One region of the Deinococcus betulae genome, then DNA from elsewhere that is predicted to be linked to it. Evidence: riboswitches for the same ligand, from Rfam matches in the RefSeq annotation. Region 1 holds a riboswitch; the other holds the start of a gene.

Region 1 (5,487 bases):
CAGCAGGCCGTCGTGGCCGGGGGCCCGCAGTTCGACCCGCCGAATGGCCACCGTGACAATCTGGGTGCCGCTGGCCTCCAGGGCGCCGCGCATCACCTCAAAGTCTGTGAATTTCCCAGTGCCCAGCATCAGGCGCGAGGTAAAGGTGCGGCCACCCAGCCTCAAGATGTCCGGTGACATCAGCCGCCACCCAGGATGCGGACAATCTCGACGACATCCCCTTCGTGCAGGGCGCGGTCTGGAATCCGGGCACCGGGGTAAAAGTCGTCGTTGACGGCCACCGCCACGCGCGCCGGGTCAATGTTCAGGGCATGCAGCAGCGCGGGCAGACTCAGGCCAGGGGTCAGGGGATAGGGGTCGCCGTTTACCCGCATGGGGTCACCGCCGGGCGCCGCAGGGCCGCGCGCAGGTCGGCCGCCGCCTGGGCGGGGTCAGGGGCGTCCAGCACCGCGCGCACCACGGCCACCCGGCGGGCCCCGGCCGCCAGCACGCCGGGCAGGGTACAGGCGTCAATGCCCCCGATGGCGTACCAGGGCACCTGGGGCCGCAGCGCCGCCACCTGCCGCAGGTACGCCAGGCCGGCCGCCGCGCGTCCCGGCTTGGTGGGTGTGGCGTACACCGGCCCGGCCGCAATATAGGCGGGCGCCTGGGTCAGGGCCCGCCCAGCCTGCGCGGCCGTGTGGGTGCTCAGGCCGACCAGCAGCCCCGGCGCCAGCCCATGTGCCCAGGCGGGGGGCAAGTCGCCCTGGCCCAGATGCACGCCGTCGGCGCCGCAGGCCACCGCCACATCCACCCGGTCATTGATAAACAGCGGCACGCCGCGCGCCTGCGCCTGGTCGGCCAGCCGGGCGCCCAGGGCCATATAGGGCCGGGCCTCCCAGTCCTTGCAGCGCAGTTGCAGGATCTCCACCCCGCCGTCCAGCGCGGCGGCCACCCGCGCCAGAAACTCGGCCTCGGGCTGGTCGGGGCGCGGCGTGGCCACCAGGTAGAGGCGGCCCAGGGGACCGGTCCAGGGTTCTGGGGGCCGAAGGTTTGAGCCCGTGCCGGCCGCCAATTCTTTCGGTTCCTGCTGCCCCAGTGCCCCTGCGTTCCGGTCTCTCCTCTGTGGTTCAGTCATCGGCGCCCACCTCCACATACAACTTGCTGCCGCGCGCCCGGAATTCCTGGGCTTTGGCTTCCAGGCCTGCCAGCACCTCCGGGGCGCGCAGGTCGTGACTGAGCTTCATGGAGCAGAACTGTGGCCCGCACATGGAGCAGAAGTGGGCCGTTTTGGCCGCGTCGGCGGGCAGCGTTTCGTCGTGCAGCGCGCGGGCCTTCTGCGGGTCCAGGCCCAGGGCAAACTGGTCTTCCCAGCGGAACTCAAAGCGGGCCTTGCTCAGGGCGTTGTCGCGGGCCTGGGCGCCGGGGTGGCCTTTGGCGAGGTCGGCGGCGTGCGCGGCGATGCGGTAGGCGATGACCCCGTCGCGCACGTCCTGGCGGTCCGGCAGCCCCAGATGTTCTTTTGGGGTGACATAGCACAACATGGCGGTGCCGTACCACGCGATCTGCGCCGCGCCGATGGCCGAGGTGATGTGGTCGTAGCCCGGCGCGATATCGGTGGTCAGCGGCCCCAGGGTATAGAAGGGGGCCTCGTGGCAGACCTCCAACTGGCGGGTCATGTTTTCCCGAATCAGCTGCATGGGGACGTGGCCCGGCCCCTCAATCATGGTCTGCACACCACGTTTCCAGGCCACCTGTGTCAGCTCGCCCAGCGTGTCCAGTTCGGCAAACTGCGCGGCGTCGTTGGCGTCTTCCACACTGCCGGGACGCAGGCCGTCGCCCAGACTGAAGGTGATGTCGTAGGCGGCCAGCAGCTCGCACATCTCGGCAAAATGGGTGTACAGGAAGTTTTCCTGGTGATGGGCCAGACACCATTTGGCCAGGATGCTGCCCCCGCGCGAGACGATCCCGGTGCGGCGGCGCGCGGTCAGCGGCAGGTGCGCCAGCCGCACGCCGGCATGAACAGTCATGTAATCCACGCCCTGCTCGGCCTGCTCTATTAGAGTGTCGCGGTAAAGGTCCCAGGTCAGTTCCTCAGCCACGCCGCCCACCTTCTCAAGCGCCTGATAGATGGGCACGGTGCCCACTGGCACGGCGCTGCTGCGCAAAATCCACTCGCGGGTGGGGTGGATGTGGCGGCCAGTCGAGAGGTCCATCACCGTGTCGGCGCCCCAGCGGGTGGCCCAGATCATCTTGCCCACCTCTTCCTCTATAGAACTGGTGACGATGCTGGTGCCCAGGTTGGCGTTCACCTTGACCCGGAAGTTGCGGCCGATGATGGTGGGTTCCAGTTCGGGGTGGTTGATGTTGGCAGGAATCACTGCCCGGCCCCGCGCCACCTCCGAGCGCACGAATTCCGGGGTGATCTCGCGCGGAATCCCGGCTCCAAACGCCTCGCCTGGATGCTGGTGGGTCAGGTCAAAGCCTTCGTCTTGCCGCAGGTTCTCGCGCAGGGCCACAAATTCCATTTCTGGGGTAATTTCGCCCCGGCGCGCCGCCTGAAGCTGGGTGATGGCCTCGCCTGGCCGCGCCCGCCGGGGGGCCGGCACTGCCGGAAAGGGAAGAGGACCGCTGCGGTCCAGGTCGGGATGAGAGCGGCCAGGTTGTGCTGCCAGACGCGGGTCATGGGCCAGCCAGGGGCGCGCGTGGGTCAGGCCAGCGCGCAGGTCCACCGTGGCAGCGGCGTCGGTGTAAGGGCCGCTGGTATCGGGCACCAGCAGCGGTGGATTGGGCCGCGTGCGGGTCAGTGCGCCGACCCGTTCCAGGGTGGGCGACTGATGAATCCGCCGCGCTGGCACGCGCACGTCGGGGTGCAGATGACCGCGCAGATATACCTTTTCGCTGCTGGGAAAGGGCGTGGTCAGGTCGGGGTCCAGGGCCAGGGGAGGTGGGGTGAGGTCGGGCCGCAGGGTGGTTGTCATTGAGTACTCCGGGGAAGGCGGCAATAAGAAAGCGCCGCCGGGCGCCTGTGGGCGAACGGTTAGGGATGAGGCTGGCATCAAGCCGCCTGCGTTAACCCGCTGACGCGGGTAACATGAAGTGCTTTGGGTCTACAAAACGACAACGCCCCCCTCACGCGTTCGGAGGGGGGCAAAACCACAACTGCGGCCTGGCACCCGTCACGCTCCCTCCGCTGGTGTGAACCAGATCAGGTTCCTAGGGTTAGGCCGCTGCGGCCCTCTCAGCCGTTCTGATGAGAACGGCACCCCTGGTGACTGCGGCGAGTCTACACGGTTTGGCAGGTGGTGGCGTGGGAACCAGCGTGCAGAGAGGGGCTGTCCTCTCGACTGGGTCCAAAACGGGTGATGTTACAGCCGGCCTGCAAGCGTTCCTTGATGGCAACGCACAGGGGCGCTCAGCAGCGTGGTCGTTCTGTGGTGGCCATCCTGTTTGTCCTGCACGCCAGCATAGGCCGCTGAGTCGGCGTCTGGATTCGGGGGCTTGGTCGAGAGTTGCCCTGCCTGGCTGCAGCCACAGTGTCGTCCTGGCGTTCTCTGGCGGCACTCGGGCGCGGCGTCTCGTAAGCACCAGAATCGCTGGCCGCTCTATCTCGGCACTGGGCTCAGTGGATGGCGGTTCATGTCCTTGTACAGCAGGTATTTGGTCCAGTCGCGGCCCAGCGCCCCGTACCACTGCGGGCAGTGGGCGCCCATCCAGATCACGTCACCCGTGACCACGGGGTAGTAGGTGTCTTGCAACTTATACAGGCCTTCACCAGCCAGCATCAGCAGGCCGTGTTCCATGTAATGAATCTCGGTGTAAGGCAGCGTGGCGCCGGGCGCAAAGCTCATGGTGCTGACCATGAAGTCAAAGCGCGGGTCGTCCGGCAGCAGTTTGCGGGCCAGCAGGCGCTCGTCGCCTTCAAAGGGCGTGCCGGGAGTATCGCGCTCGTTGCCCCAGCAGACCCCAGGCCCAGGGGGACTGGCCGCCGTCTCATACGGTTTTTCATAGACGGCCACGCGGGCCGCCTCCAGGGCTGTCAGGGTATGAGGGGTGCCCGCCGGTACAAACAGATAGTCAGCTTCGTGCAGGGTCCGGGTTTCGCCGTCCACTGTCGCGTCCACCGTCCCACTCAGGACAAAGGCAAAGCGCTGATGGCCGTGTGCCGATGCCTGTGCGGTCGCCCCGGCTGGCATCTCGGCCGTGAACTGCACGAAGCGTGCCCCCAGGCCTATGACCGGCGCGATGTGCAGCACCACCGCGCTGCCGGGCCACTCAGCCAGGGCGGTGCGCACAAAGGTCTCGGGGGTCAGGACCGCGTGAGAGGGCTGCAAAGCGGAACGGGTGACGCCCAGGTGCTTCATATGGTCTCCACGAGAATCAGTTCAGAGCAGCCGTGACGCCAGAGGGCAACAACTGTTGGGCGTGAGGCGGATTGCCCCCTAAATGTCTGGGCGCTGCACGCACCAGATAGATGTCGTGTCATACCGACTCTGATTGAACCGTTTGCAAAAACGATGAAATCCGACCAGAGGGAGGAAGGAGCAAAGCGGGTTCCGGGCGTGGAGTTGGCCAATCGGTTCTCTCCCGATTTGTAAACGAAACAGATGGAATCCTTCTCATACGTCTCCAGTGGGGGTGAGCAGGCGCCCGCGCACCTCACCGTCAAAGTGCGCGCCGCTCGCCGTCCAGCGGTACACCGGCTGCCCACGCAGATAGGTGGCGTGAACGCGCCCCCGGAAGGCCTCTCCCCGGTATGGGTTGGCCTGATGGCGGTCGTGCAGTTCGGTCAGAGAGAAGTCTTCGTCCAGCTGCACCAGGGCAAAATCGGCGTCGGCGCCCACGGTCAGCGCGCCCTTGCCCCGCAGGCCAAAACGCCGCGCCGGATTCAGGGCCGTCACTGCCGCAATCAGTTCCAGCGGCACGCCGCGCGTCCAGTGACCGTTCAGCAGCACATTCAGCGTGGACTGCGCGCCGCTGATGCCTCCCCACAGCGCAAAAAAATCATCCCCGGTCTTCAGTTCGGATGGGGCGGGCGAGTGGTCTGAGCCCACCGTGTCTATCTGCCCGGCTTTGAGTGCGGTCCACAGCGCTTCGCGGGTGGCCGCGTCACGCAGGGGTGGGGCACACTTGAGTAGCGGCCCGGCGCGCTCGGCGTCCTCGGCCGTGAAGTGCAGGTAGTGGGGGCAGGTCTCGGCGGTCACGTCCACGCCGCGCGCGCGCGCCTCCGCGGCCAGCACCACGGCCCGCGCGGTCGACAGGTGAACGAGGTGCAGCGCCGCCCCCGTGTCCTCGGCGTACAGCAGCGCGCGCGACACGGCCTCGGCCTCCGTGATGGGGGGGCGAGAGGCGAGGTAGTCGCGCACCCCCTGCCCGCCGGCCTGCCGCGCGGCCTGGGTCAGCGAACGGGTAAAGGCGTCGCTCTCGGCGTGGGTGGCCACCACGCGGCCCAGCCGGCGCGCAGCCTGCATGCCGGCGTACAGGGTGGCGTCGTCGGCCGCCGGGAAC
Region 2 (5,487 bases), on a different contig from region 1:
AGCTCAGGCGCACCATCACCGGCAGATTGAAAAAGAGGTTGCCCAGCACCAGCAGCAGGGGCGTGTCGCTGAGGTCCAGGCCGGTCAGGCGCGTGACCCAACCTTGCGGCCCCAGCAGCGCCGAGAGCCCCAGCACGGCGACCAGCGTGGGCGTGACGAAAGGCAGCAGCAGCAGGCGCAGAAAGGTCTGCTGGCCGCGCAGTTGAAAGCGGGCCAGCAAAAAAGCCAGCGGCACGCCCAGCAGCAGGGCCAGACCAGCCGTGGTGACGGCCTGGGCCAGCGTCCACAGCAGGCGGCCCTGGAAATAGGGGTCGGCCCAGACGGCCAGGGTCACGCCGCCTTCGAGCATGGTGCGGGCGAGGGGCAGGGCCAGGCAGAGGGTGACGAAGAGGAGGCCTGGCAGGGTGAGCAGAAAGGAAGTGAGACGGGTCATGGGCAACCAGTTGCTCTGTGCGTGTGCCTCACTCCCCAGCCCACAAAGGGGGACGACTTCGCCGCGCAGGGCGGCCTGCACGTTGCTGCTGATTTGACTGATGCGCCTGGAACCTGATGACAGGGCGAGCAGCGCTGCGCTCGGCCAGGGTGTCTACTGACGTTGGTGGGTCTGCTCAACTTGGTCATGGGTCTGGCCTCGTCTGGACCTGGGCGGGATTGGGGCAAGGGGTCTTGGTGCGGCCCAGAGGTTCGACTTTGAAAAAGAAGCTGTTGCTTGAGCGCCTTTCAACAGTAGAATCTCGCGCCTTAAGCGTCCTCACCTGCCACCATCCCAGGGCCAGCAACGGAAGCCGTCGTGCGCGCAGCGCGCGGGCGTGAGGCGATGGGCGACAGGTGTGCCACGGCGTCCACCGCGTAGAAAGACAACTCTCTTCCGCCGCGCCAGTCAACCCCTCCCCAGTGCCAACGTTGCTCTCCCGTCCCCTCTGGGGATGGGGGGTGGGGCAAGCAAGCGACATCTCACCCCCCACACCGCTACCCGTCCGCCTTACCTCGCCCTCAGCACCTGCGTCACCCAGGCGTCCACCAGCCGCTGCGGGTTGGCCGTCACGGCGGGCTTGATGGCCTCGGCTTTCGGTGCCTGGGCAAACTTGAACACTGGATTCAGGGGCGTGCCCTGGACGGCGGGGTAAATCCACATCCGGGTGGGCAGGTCCGCTTGCACGGGGCTACTCAGCATGAAGTCCACGAACTTACGGGCCAGGGCGGCCTGCTTGCTGCCCTTCAGGACGCCCACGCCTTCAAGCTGGGTGAATGTGCTGCCGGGCAGAAAGAGGTTGCCTGTCGGGGCCTGGGCCGGCAATTTGGCAGGATTAAAGCCGTCGGCGTAAAACACCTCGGCGGCGGGGCTGCTGGCGTAGGACAGCACGATGGGGTATTTACCGCCGTTTCTGGTGAAGTCCTTGTAGTAGGCGTCGCTCCAGCCGCGCGTAACCTTCATGCCGCCGGCACGGGCCGCGCGCCACCACTGCCAGGCCCCCGCCTCGCCGTAGTGGTTGACCGTGGCGAGCAAAAAGGCCAGGCCAGGGCTGCTGGTCGCCGGACTTTGCACCACGGTCAGCTTCGCGTAGGCCAGCGTTTTCAGGTCGTCCAGGTTCTTGGGCAGGGCCAGGCCCGCTTTCTCGAACCACGCGCGGTCGTAGTTCAGGGCCACAAATCCGTAGTCCACGGTGTTCAGCAGGCCAGCGTCGTCCAGACGGTAGGCGGCTGGCACCTTGGCCAGCGCAGGTGACGTGTAGGCTTCGAGAATCCCGGCCTGGCGGGCACGCGGCAGCAGGCTGTTGTCCAGGCCATAGACCACGTCAGCAATCGGGGCGCGGCGGGTCAGAATCAGGCGGTTTAGGAGTTCGCCCGCGTCGCCGCCCTTGATGAAGCGAACCTTCGCCCCATTGGCGGTCTCGAACGCCGCCACCAGCTTCTTATCCACGTCAAAGGAGTCGTGGGTGATGACGGTCAGGGTGGTCTGGGCCTGGGCAGCCCCCCCCAGCAGCAGAGCGGTCAGTAGTGTTCTACGCATAAAAAAGTCCCCTCGCGTCACGAGGGGAAGCGGGGGCCGCCGCCAGTATGCAGGGCGGGGCCGGTCACGCTCCCTCCGCCGGAATGACCCGGATCAGGTTCCTGGGGTAAGTCTCAGCCAAACCTGCTTCGGTTCGGCACCCCCGGTGACGCACCCGCGAGGATAGCGCAGAACGCACAGGGGGAGTCAGTGCGCCTGAGGGTTGTCTTCGAGCGCCCTGAAAAGCTGCGCAGCAGAGAGAGCAGAGGGGGGGGCATAGCCTGCGGTGTCAACGGAAGTGAGGGCTGTGCCGTCTCCCCAGGGCAGAGCGGGCGGCTCCTGTCAGGCGTCAGAGGTCTTCGTCTTCCGGCAGCGTTCGGGGGTAACGGGAGACGCTCAGGCTGAGGCCTACCTCACCCGCCAGCCGAATCAGTGCCGCCGGAAAATGGTCAGACTGGTGCACGATCTCACGGCCCTTTTCGTCCAGCATGCCGACGCGGTCCTCGATCCCAAAGTCCAGTTCCATGTCGCTATGGTTCAGCGTGGGGTCTGTGGCTGTCAGCCGCTGGTGCAGGGCCAGCAGGCTGGCGTGGTGCGTCTCTAGGAAAAGGATGGTATCCTCAATTTGTTGGCCTGGCTGGTCAAATTCGGCCTGACTGGTTGCCAGCAGAAAGCCAGAGTCTCCTACAGGACGGGGTGGGCGCCCCAGCAGGTCGCCTTCCCGCCACACCCAATGTGAGGCAAACGCGGTTTCGGCCAGAAAAGCGGTCACATCAAAGTAGCCGTAGACGCGCAGAATGCAGCTCATTGCCCTGATGCTAGGCCAGAAGGGCGCGTCTGGCGTGTCACCCTGAGGCATGATGCGCAATCTGCTGGTGTGGACAGTGCTTCAAGACGCTGGGGGCCGCGTGCTGCTGGGGCGGCGAGACGGGTCAGTGTACGGGCACGGGCTGTGGGGGCTGCCAGGCGGGCAGGTCGAACCCGGCGAGGGCCTCCCCGAAGCGGCGGCGCGCGAGGTCCGGGAAGAAACTGGGCTGACGCTGCACCCGCAGGTCCTGTCGGTCCTGGGCGTGCGCCGTTACGAGGTGGACGGCGCGCAGGGCACCGATTTTCTCTTTCTGGCTCGCCAGTGGACAGGTGAGCCACAGCCGCTGCACAAGACCTCGGCCGTTGCCTGGGTTCTGCCGTCGGCGCTCCCATCGAAGTGCCTGCCCTGGCTGCCCGCCGTTCTGGAGGCCCACCTGGCGTGGGGCGTGCCCGTTACAGAACAGTTGCGGGACGTGCGCCAGGTACGCGCGCTGGGTGGCCTGGCATGAGCTTTCAGCTGGTGGCGTGGCTGGCGGTGCAGGACGGGGCCGGGCGCCTCTTGCTGGGCCGCCGCGACGGGTCCTCGTATGCCCACGGCCTCTGGGGGCTGCCGGGCGGGCGGGTGGAACGGGGCGAGGGTCTGGCCCAGACGGCAGCCCGCGAGACGCTGGAAGAGGTGGGCTTGGTGGTTCACCCAGACGCCCTGACCTGCCTGGGCGCCTGCCGCTACGACCTGGACGGTACGCAGGGCCTGGACGTGTTTTTCCTGGCCCGGACCTGGGCAGGGGAAGCTCGGCCTCTGGACAAAACCTCTGAGGTGGCCTGGTTTGCCCCAGACCGCCTGCCCCCCGATGTGCTGCCGTGGCTCCCCAGTGTTCTTGATGCCCACCTGCACGGCGCTGCCCGCTTCACGGAACTGGTCGACGGCTGGGACGGCCTGCGCTCCCTTTTCTAATCGATTCTTCTTTCCTGCCCTACGGAATCGCCCACCGAATGGTCCCCACCTGATCGGTGCGCCACACCCTGGACTGGGCCTGTGCCAGCCGCGCCAGCACGTCGGGGTGAGGGTGGCCGTAGGTATTGCGTCCCACGCTCAGCACGGTGTCGGCGGGGGTGGCCTGGGCCAGCAGCGCCTCGCCGGTGGAGTAGCGGCTGCCGTGGTGGGGCGCTTTGAGGACATCCAGGTTGCCGGGGCTGGCCAGCACCTCGCCCTGCTGGTTCAGGTCGCCCAGAAACGCCGCGCGCCAGGCGCCCGATTCCAGGGTCAGGGCCACGCTGTTCTCGTTGTCTTCGGGGTGCCAGCCCTGCCCGGCTGGCCACAACACCGTCAGGGCCGCGCCCGCCGCCTGCACGCGGTCCCCGCGCCGCACCTCGCGCACGGGGACGCCCTGGGCCTGGGCTTCGGCCAGCACGGCGTCCAGCACAGGGTCGCCGCGTTTGTGGTGCCCAATCCACAGCTCGCCCACCGGCAGGGCGCGCAGCACGGCCGGCACCCCTTCGATATGGTCGGTATCGGCGTGCGAAGCGACCAGCACGTCAATCTTGCGGACTCCCAGTGCCCGCAGGGCCGGCACAACGGTGCGGCCGCCCACATCGTAGTCGCTGCCCACCGAACCGCCCGCGTCAATCAGCATGGTCAGGCCCGGCAGGCGAATCAGGGTGCTGTCGCCCTGCCCGACATCCAGATACACCACCTCGCGCGCCGGGGCCAGCCAGCCCGGTAGGGCGGTCAGCAGCAGGCCCGCAAGGACAGTGCCCAGCGCCACCTCCAGCCGGACGCGGTTCATCAGCCACAGCCAGCCGGCCCCCAGTGCGGTTGCGTAAGCCACCACCCCCGCCGCGCCGATGCTGCCCCAGGTCAGCACGGGCGCGCGGCCAAAGGTTTCGGCCACCGCCAGCAGCGCCGAGGCCAGAGGTCCTGTCAGCAGGTTGACGGGCGCGGCCAGCGGCCCCAGCAGACCGGCCAGAAAGCCTAGTGGCACCAGCGCCGCCATGATGGCCCCGGCTACTAGATTGGCGGGCAGGCCCACCACCGGAATCTGCCCAAAGGTGCCGGCCACCACTGGCAGGGTGCCCAGCTCGGCCAGAACCGTGGCGACCAGCGCCAGTTTCAGCCAGCGGGGCCAGCGCGCGGGCAGGCGGGCGGCCACGCGCTCGGTCTGGGTCAGGGCCAGCACCGCTAGAAACGACAGCTGAAAGCCCACGTCCAGTAGCCACAGCGGAAACAGCAGCAGGCAGGCCAGCGCCGCCAGCGAGATCAGGGCCAGGGGGTCGGGCCGTCCGCGCCCGGCGGTCAGGCCCAGCAGCACCGCCGCGCCCATGATGACCGCCCGCGTGATGCTGGGCGACGGCTGCACCAGCAGCAGCAGGTAGGGCGCCAGCAGCGCGGCGGGCAGACCGTAACGCCACGCAGGAGCGGCGCCCGCGCGAATCAGCAGCCAGACCAGCACGCCGGTAATCAGGGCGACGTTCTGTCCCGACAGCGCCATCAGGTGCGCCAGCCCCGCACGGTTAAAGGCGTCCCTGACTTCTGTACCGTCTCCAAAGCTCTCGCGGCCGATGTCGCCCCGGTCGCCCAGTTCCACCGCCTGCATCAGCGCGGCCTGCTGCCCCGAGAGGCCTGCCGTCAGCCCCCGGCGAAACCAGCCGCGCAGGCCGCCTTCCGGGACGTGCCGCTGCACCCTGGCCGC

What was found. Region 1 has a riboswitch for thiamine pyrophosphate ahead of thiC (phosphomethylpyrimidine synthase ThiC). Riboswitches for the same ligand answer to the same signal wherever they lie in the genome.
Region 2: linked by a shared signal. The riboswitch ahead of K7W42_RS19080 (thiamine ABC transporter substrate-binding protein) and the one ahead of thiC (phosphomethylpyrimidine synthase ThiC) in region 1 are both predicted to bind thiamine pyrophosphate.

What each region holds. Positions count from the first base shown of each region.
Region 1 is NZ_JAIQXU010000002.1:242,616-248,102, reverse strand. Features, by position in the region: gene K7W42_RS03460 (thiazole synthase) at 1-180, opposite strand, end outside; gene thiS (sulfur carrier protein ThiS) at 180-374, opposite strand; gene thiE (thiamine phosphate synthase) at 365-1,117, opposite strand; gene thiC (phosphomethylpyrimidine synthase ThiC) at 1,110-2,960, opposite strand; TPP riboswitch at 3,147-3,259, opposite strand; gene allE ((S)-ureidoglycine aminohydrolase) at 3,585-4,343, opposite strand; gene K7W42_RS03435 (allantoinase) at 4,599-5,487, opposite strand, start outside.
Region 2 is NZ_JAIQXU010000032.1:34,634-40,120, reverse strand. Features, by position in the region: gene K7W42_RS19085 (ABC transporter permease) at 1-433, opposite strand, end outside; gene K7W42_RS19080 (thiamine ABC transporter substrate-binding protein) at 983-2,011, opposite strand; TPP riboswitch at 2,064-2,165, opposite strand; gene K7W42_RS19075 (hypothetical protein) at 2,340-2,798, opposite strand; gene K7W42_RS19070 (NUDIX domain-containing protein) at 2,848-3,306, shown strand; gene K7W42_RS19065 (NUDIX domain-containing protein) at 3,303-3,752, shown strand; gene K7W42_RS19060 (DNA internalization-related competence protein ComEC/Rec2) at 3,772-5,487, opposite strand, start outside.